One region of the Lactobacillus sp. CA30L genome, then DNA from elsewhere that is predicted to be linked to it. Evidence: predicted binding sites of a transcription regulator. Region 1 holds the regulator's gene; the other holds the start of a gene.

Region 1 (4,215 bases):
GCAAGTCCTTTTTAACTAATGGCGCCGGTTGGGTCCGGAAACGGTCACCTCCGTGGCCAGCGCGCGCACCCTTTCCATGAGCCGGGCCGCCTTCACGGGGTCAATTGCATTCTTGGTCTCCTTGAAGTGCTCCTCTAAGTCAGCCATCGCCAGGTTGGACGAAAAGAAGGTGGGCAGGACATTATCCATGCGTCCCTGCAGGATCACGGCCAGAACCTCGTCACGTGACCATTGGCTCAGGTTCTCAGCGCCAATATCATCCAGAATCAAGACGTCGCAGCTTGCGATGCGCTGAATCTCGTCCGGCAGTGAATTGTCGCCGAAGTGACTGGACAAACCGGCAATGAAGGTAGGCACGTGTAGGAAAACGACGCGCCTGCCCAGGGCCGCAGCCTGGTTGGCCAAACCCGCCAGCATGTAGGTCTTGCCCACACCAAAATTGCCGTACAAGTACAGGCCCTTCTGGTGAATGTTTTTGGCATAACCCGCCAAAAATTGCTGAATCTGCGCCAACGCATCGATCCGGCCGTTAGAGGTCTCCAGCTTGCTCAAATTAACGTCATGCAGGCTCTTGGGCAGGTTGATCAACTGCACATTTTGCTTAACCATGAGCTCGTGGTCCCGTGCAAGCTTGCTGGCATCGGGCACATACTGCAGGTCGATTGCATTGCCGTTCAGAATCAGCTGGGGCCGGTATCCCGCGGTCACCGGGTCCTGTCTGTGCTGCTGCGAATAAAACTCGTAGAGGCTCGACATACTTTTGTCAATCATTTCCGGGGTAATCTTGTCCCTGTGCTCATCAATAAACTGGCGCACCTTGGGCGCAGCCAGAACCTGCTGGCGGAGCGCATCCTGGTTGCCACTAGCGGCTGCACCCGCAGCATTTTTTTTCATATAATCACCAATCGATTGCATAATATCCACCTAATTCAAGCCGGTCTGATCCTCAAGTTTCTTGAAAAACTTCTTCAAGTCATCCGCTGAAACATCCGTCCTGTCCTTTGCCTTGTGTTTATTCCAGTCGGTACCCTTTTCAACCCGCTTTTTATTCGGGTAACGCTGGTACTGTCCCTTATTCTGCTCCCTTTTCATCATGTACTCAATGGCCTGCGCACCGCTTTTGACCCCGTGCTGCAGCCAGTCGTGCAGGATCTTGTTGGCCAACCTGTACGACACATTGGGGCCACTCTTGAGGCAGGCGTAAGTCAAGATGTTGAGCAGCTCCGCCGGGATGCCCTTTTGGTTATAGAGGTCATCGAGCACCCGGTATTCGCTGGCGTCAACGTAGTCATGTCGCTCGGTCTTCAGCTTATACAAAAACTGACTGGGCGACTCGTTCTGTGCCAGGTGCAAGACCTTCTGGTCCCGCGGGCTAAAGGTGCTATTTTGTTTTGCATCGGAACCGCCCTGCGTGTCTTGCATAATCTGCCTGCGCGTGCTGTCTGCATGGATAGTGTTGGCGATGGTCTCTTTGATCAGGGTCATGTTCAGCTGGTAGTCGCCGTGCAAACACGGCAGCGCCTCGTCGACAAAGTCCTGCTCGGTCAGGCCATAGGTCCGCATTACGGCCCGGATTGCATCCCGGTTCTGGTCAACCTCGCTGCCGGCAATCTGGTATATTTCAAACTGCTGCTTCATGAAGTCCCAGTCGATGCTGTCATCGGCATTAACGCTGGCTTTGCGGGGACTAGACGGCTGATTTTCCCGTGCGGCCTGCTTGACGTCCGGCGATGGGTCGATTGCTTCTTCCTCAGGCAGACGGAACACTTCCATAAAGGAAGCAGAAACATTTTCAGCTTCGTTCAAGCCGTTAACCTGGTGCTCATTCTTCTTGCCTTCACGGGCAAAGTCGCGGCTCAATTTTTGAAAGGCACTGACGCCGACCTTTTCCTTCAGCAGGCTGGCCAAAAGAGCGGTCGCAAAGAACTCGCTGCTGCTGGGAACAATGGTCAGGCGAAAGGCAAGCACCTTCCCCATGACCTTGTTGTCAAGGACGCGGGTTTCAACCAGCCCAACGGCCTCAAGCCTGCGCAGCGCTCCAAACAGCTTCTTGATATCGCAATCCAGCTGTTCCTGCAGGGCATAAATCCCCCTGGCCTCCGACAGCATCTCGTCGTGGTCGTAGTCCTCGTTCAGAGTAAGATAGAGGGCAAGCGCCAGTGCACCAACGAGGGGCTGGTACAGCCTAACCAGCGTACGCACGTCGCGGGCGGAAAGGTCTACGCGATTGGTAATAAAAAAGGGCTGCTTGGGATTGGGTTGCTTGACCATGGCTAACTTTCTTTCTCCCGTTTGGCAATCATGTCTTCCATCGTCTTCATGAAACTCGACATGTCCTTGAATTCACGGTAGATCGAGGCGAAGCGGATGTAGGCAACGTCGTCAATTTCGGCCAGCTCATCCATCACGACCTGCCCGATTTTCTTGGAAGAAATTTCGCTGACGCCCTGCTTTCTGATTTTGTTTTCAACATGGTCGACCAGCTGTTCAAACTGGACGCTGGTAATCGGACGCTTCTGCCCCGCTGCCATCACGCCGTGGAGGATTTTTTTGCGGTTGAAGGGCTCGCGCGTCCCGTCATTCTTGATCACGAGCAGCGGCGTGGTTTCCACCCGTTCAAAAGTGGTGAAACGGTAACCGCAATTTTCACATTCCCGGCGCCGTCTGATCGCGCGGTTTTCGTCACTCGGACGCGAATCGATTACCCGCGAAGCATTCTCACGGCAATTAGGACATTCCATGTTGGTCCTCCTCTTTAATCTGCACTAGCAGCTTTCTTAGTTCGGCCTCTAAATCTTCTATCGTACCCGTATTGAAGACAACATAATCGGCCAGCTTTTCCTTTTTGACCAGTGGCATCTGACTGTGAATCCGTGCAAGCGCCGCATCCTGAGTCAGGTGGTCGCGCTGCATCAGCCGCTTGACCTGCACGTCTGCGGGCAACGCAATGAGCAGGGTCCGGTCACAGTAACTTTGGCCGCCCGTTTCAAACAACAGGGGCGCATCAACAATGACCAGCTCTTCGCCAGCCTGCTTGTTTTGCGTAATTTTAGCCTGAATTTCCTGAAAAATCAACGGGTGCGTGATGCTATCCAAGATTTTCAGCTGGTTCTGGTTGCCAAAAACCAGCCGCCCCAGCTTAGCGCGGTCGATTGTGCGATCGGGCCGGATGATTGCGGGTCCAAACTGCTTAACAACCGCCCGGTACCCGGCACGGTCAACATCCAGGATGGCGCGTGCAATCAGGTCGCTGTCGATTATGGGGATGTTGTTTTGCTGAAAAAAGCGATCGGCCGTGCTCTTGCCGCTGGCAATGCCGCCCGTCACTCCTAAAACAAGCGTCATTTGTACAGCACCTGGCAGTGCGGGCAGAACGTGGTGCCACGGCCCGTGACCTTAATCTTTTCGAGTGGCGTGCCACACCGAACGCACGGTTCGCCCTTGTGACCATATACCTGCAGCATCTTCTGAAAGGCACCTGTTTCGCCGTTGGCGTCAAGGTAGGTGTGAACGGTGGTACCGTGCTTCTCAATTGCCCGCGTGATCAGGGCGTTAATGTTGTCGTGCAATTTATTAATCTTGTACCTGCTGATTTTATTGGCTTGGCTCAGCGGGTGAATCTTGGTTTCCCATAAGACCTCATCGACGTAAATGTTGCCCAGACCAGCAACGACAGATTGGTCAAGCAGGGCATTTTTGATGCTCTTTTTTTTACGGCCGAGGCCGGCAGCCAATGAGGCCGCCGTAAACGCGGGTGAGTTGGGTTCAGCGCCCAGCTTGCTGATCCCCGTCACGGTCTTTTCCGTGCCCGTGACAACCAATTGCATGCGCCCAAACTTGCGGACGTCATTGTAGCGCAGTGCGGTCCCATCGCTAAAAGCAAACTGCACGTGGTCGTGCTTTCCCTTGGGCTCATCCGCTGCAACTAAGCGGTACTTGCCCTCCATGCGCAAGTGCGACACGATGGTCAGCTGCTTAGTGAGACGAATCAGGAGGTACTTGGCATAACGCTCAATCGCGATGATCTTTTGTCCCGCCACCCGCTTGGCAAACTCAGCCGGATCACTGGCAATAATTTTAGGGTACCATAAGGTAACCGCTTTGATTGTTTTCCCCCTAACTAGGGGCTCAAGCGTCCGGCGCACTGTTTCAACTTCCGGCATTTCTGGCATTAACTACTACTCCTTACTTCGCATCAAACCAATTATGACCGTA
Region 2 (4,215 bases), on a different contig from region 1:
CCGCGAAGTGCGCGATCAGACCGTTGGCGTCATTGGTACCGGCCACATCGGCCAGGTCTTCATGAAGATCATGGAAGGTTTCGGTGCCAAGGTGATTGCTTACGATATCTACAAGAACGCAGAGCTTGAGAAACAGGGCTACTACGTTGACAACCTGGACGACCTTTACGCCCAATCCGATGTGATTTCGCTGCATGTGCCTGATACTCCGGAAAACATTCACATGATCAACGACGATTCCATCAGGAAGATGAAGGATGACGTTGTCATCGTCAACGTTTCCCGTGGTCCGCTAGTCGACACCGATGCCATTGTGCGTGGGTTAGACACAGGCAAGATTTTTGGTTTCGTGATGGACACTTACGAAAACGAGGTCGGCATCTTCAACAGTGACTTTAGCACCAAGGAACTGCCGGACAAGCGCCTGGCTGACCTCATTGCACGGCCGAACGTTTTGGTGACGCCACACACCGCCTTCTACACGACCCATGCGGTCCGCAACATGGTCGTCAAGGCTTTTGACAACAACCTGAAACTGATCTTGGGCGAAAAACCCGACACGCCAGTTGACTTAGATAAAGAATTTTAATTCACAAACTTATTCCCCTTCTTAAATACATTAAAAAATACAACTTATCCAAAGAAGCACCGCAAAATTGCGGTGCTTCTTTTTTTGTCAGCAAAAACGGGCATTTTAGTTGGCCGAGGCGTTGATGGCCTGAATCAACGCGTTCCTAAAGCCCAGCTCTTCAAGCTTTACCACGCCCTTAATGGTGCTTCCACCCGGGGTAGTCACTTCATCCTTTAGCTTTTCCGGCAGTTCTTCGCTAGCCAGGGCAAGCTTGGCCGTGCCCAAAATCATCTTTTCAATGATGGCGTAAGACTCGGCCCGCTTAACGCCGTTTTGCACGGCCGCATCGCTCAGGGCACTGATCATCAAGTCAACGTAGGCGGGAGTACACCCCGCAACCGTACCATAAATGCCCGCCTTTTCCTCCGGCACAACGTACACGTCTCCGGTTAAGGACAAAAGCGTCGTAACGGCGTCACGTACGTTTTGATTGGCTTCAGGCGCAAAGCTGACGACTGTGATGCCCTCGCCAATCTGGACCGGGGTGTTGGGAACAATCTTGACAAAGGAAGAGCCCGCCGGCAGCTTCCTGTTAACCTCAATCAGGTTGCCGCCACCGGTTGACATGATGATGCCGTGATACTTTTGACCCAGTTTGTCCAAAATCGTGTCGGTGACGGGCCCGCCAACGGCAACAATAACCGCCTGGCACCCGTTAAATTCCGCGTAGTTATCGACCAAGTGCAAGCCACTAGCTGCCGCAATTTTTTGGGCCGACTCGTGGCCGCCGTTAAAAACGTAAATATCCGCTGGCGCCACTTTGCCGTGCATCAGCCCCCTAATGAGTGCACCGCCAATCTTGCCGGTACCAATAAATCCAACTTTCATTCCCAAATTCCCCTTTACTAACGCTTTTCCAATCAAAAAGCACTCTTATCCGGATCGCCGGCAACTTGCGCCGCTACGTGCCCCAAGACCCATAATCGACGTCCTTGACGCCATTATTTATCTCAATATCATCATCAAAGGAGGTGCGCTTTACTGGCGCAGCAAGCACCCTGCCCTTCTTCTCAATTATACTTAATTGACGCGCCTTTATGTACAAATAAGATCAAACTTTGCGGTTGACCCGAAAGTCATTTTTAAGCAGGCCAACAAGCTGCGGGTAATTGGTCACTTCGCACAAGGGATGCAGGTGCAGGCTGTTCTTGCGGTGGCGGTGGTTGTACCAAACGCTGGCAAAGCCATACTTCTCCGCCCCGAGGATATCCGACTGCAGGCCATCGCCGAAGAAGACCGTTTCTGCGGGGCCAATCTTCGTGTGCGCAAAAAAGTAATCAAAGATCCGCTGGTCCGGCTTGGAAAAGCCGGCCTCTTCCGACGTGACAATCAAGTCAAAGTAATCCCTAATGCCCGCTAGTTCAAGGCGGTGACGCTGCATGAAGGCCTCGCCGTTGCTCAGGATTGTCAGCTTATAGCCCTGCCGCTTGGCAAAGCGCAGCGTATCCTTAACGCCTGGAAGGAGCTGGTAGGACTCGCCAAAGTACGAGCGGTACTCGTCCATGATTGCCCGACCATCAACTTCAATGTGCAGATTTTCCCTGATAAAGCTGCTGAAGACCGTCCGCGTGAGCTGGTCGTAATCGATCTTGCCCTGCTCCAGTTGCCGCCACAGGCCCTGGTTGTATGCGTGGTAGCGCCGCTGCAATTCATCGTCAAGCACCCAGCGGTGGGCCCTAAAGAGGCTGTGCAGGGCAAAGCTTTCCGTGGCTGCGAAGTCGATCAGCGTATCATCGATGTCAAAAATTATTTGTTTGAAGCGCAAATTAACTCGTCCTTTCCAGTCATTTTTCAAAATAGCACGTTCACTAATAGCGTGGGAAGACCATTATACCAATTTTAGGGCTGTAAGCGGTATAATTAATTATTTTTAAAGTTTCGCTGGATAATTGCTGCTGCCGGCCCCAAACGTACTATAATTATCCTTAATTCTAGAGGAAGGGGTGGCTAAGCTTGCTTACATTATTATTGTTATTTGGATTTCTCTGGCTGTTTTTTAAGCTGGGGGTGGGCCTGCTTAAAATCCTTCTTTTCCTGCTGGCTTGCGGGTTAGGGTTCTTTTTCTTCGTTCACCTGCTTGTGCCCCTTCTGCTCCTCGGCGGCTTAATCTGCCTGGGGTGCACGCTGCTTCGGCACTGATTTCAAGCATAATTAGATATTTTAACGCACAATAAGGCTTATCTTATTGTGCGTTTTAGTCTAACCAATTCCTATATGATTTTTACAAATTTTTTAGCCGGCTTAATTCTTACGCGCCTTTAAATCAACCGTTCTTCGCGCAGCTTGATCCTCCTTTCTGCCCTTAGAAAATACAAGATATTGTGTTATAGTTCTTGGTGTAGCAATAGATGATGTGGCTGTGAAACATTAGTAGTTTTGGAGGAGTGACTTTGAATATGAAAAATCCGCGAATATCTTTAGGTCAGGACTATATCAAGCGAGTGAAACAAACCGTTACGCCGCACTGGGGTGAACTGGGCTGGGTCACCTACAAGCGTACCTACGCCAGGTGGCTGCCGGAGCAAAAGCGCTCCGAAAACTGGGACGAGACGATCAAGCGAGTGATTGAGGGCAACATTAACCTTGACCCCCGCTTGCAAAATTCCCCGTCGCAGGACGTCGTGGACGAACTAACGCTGGAGGCCCAGAGGCTCTTCAGGCTGGTCTACGGACTGGCCGCCACCCCGTCGGGCCGCAACCTGTGGGTCTCGGGGACCGACTACCAGAAGCGCACCGGTGATTCGCTGAACAACTGCTGGTTCATCGCGATCCGCCCGCAGAAATACGGCAACAGTCACATCATCCCCAATTATATCGGCAAGAACGAACTGGCCGTTTCAATGCCCTTCTCCTTTCTCTTTGACCAGTTGATGAAGGGGGGCGGCGTCGGTTTTTCCGTTGTCAAAGAAAACATTGAGAAAATCCCCCGCGTCGATAACAGCATCGACTTAAGCGTCATCATTGACAAGTCCAGTGCCTCTTACGATGCGTCCGTTAAGCTGGGCGCAAGCGATAAAGACGCGTGGGCCCAGGAAAACAAGGCTGCCAGTGACTACGTCTACTACAGACTGCCCGACACGCGCGAGGGCTGGATCCTGGCCAACGCACGCCTGATCGACATGCACTTTAGGGCCACCAACCCCGAAAACAAGACCAAGCTGGTGCTTGACATCAGCGACATCCGGCCATACGGGGCCAAGATTCACGGCTTTGGCGGCACGGCTTCCGGACCGATGCCACTGGTCGAGATGCTTTTTGATATTAACCAGATCATCAACAACCGGGCCACTGCCATGCTCACTTCCGTTGATGCCACCGATATCTGCAACCTAATCGGCAAGACCGTCGTGGCCGGCAACGTGCGCCGGTCAGCCGAACTGGCCCTGGGATCCAAGGACGACCAGGACTTCATCACCATGAAGCAGGATAAGGACAAGCTCTACCACCACCGCTGGGCCTCCAACAATAGTGTCGCCATTGACTCCAAGTTCAGGGACTACGAACCGATTGCTAACGGCATTAGGGAAAACGGCGAACCCGGCGTGGTCAACCTCGACCTCTCCCGGAACTACGGCCGCATTATC

Evidence for each region. The regulator NrdR, encoded in region 1, represses ribonucleotide reductase genes. The targets are predictions, from matches to a motif close to ACACNATATATNGTGT.
Region 2: the regulator NrdR is predicted to act here: its motif matches at 2,941-2,956, upstream of nrdJ (ribonucleoside-triphosphate reductase, adenosylcobalamin-dependent).

What each region holds. Positions count from the first base shown of each region.
Region 1 covers NZ_JBWXGB010000005.1:148,265-152,479, forward strand. The annotation lists gene dnaI (primosomal protein DnaI) at 16-915, opposite strand; gene AC2JF8_RS07295 (DnaD domain protein) at 925-2,271, opposite strand; gene nrdR (transcriptional regulator NrdR) at 2,274-2,741, opposite strand; gene coaE (dephospho-CoA kinase) at 2,728-3,345, opposite strand; gene mutM (bifunctional DNA-formamidopyrimidine glycosylase/DNA-(apurinic or apyrimidinic site) lyase) at 3,342-4,172, opposite strand; gene polA (DNA polymerase I) at 4,186-4,215, opposite strand, start outside.
Region 2 covers NZ_JBWXGB010000012.1:2,706-6,920, reverse strand. The annotation lists gene AC2JF8_RS09135 (D-2-hydroxyacid dehydrogenase) at 1-589, shown strand, start outside; gene AC2JF8_RS09130 (pyrroline-5-carboxylate reductase family protein) at 695-1,459, opposite strand; gene AC2JF8_RS09125 (YjjG family noncanonical pyrimidine nucleotidase) at 1,683-2,396, opposite strand; gene AC2JF8_RS09120 (hypothetical protein) at 2,585-2,770, shown strand; gene nrdJ (ribonucleoside-triphosphate reductase, adenosylcobalamin-dependent) at 3,028-4,215, shown strand, end outside.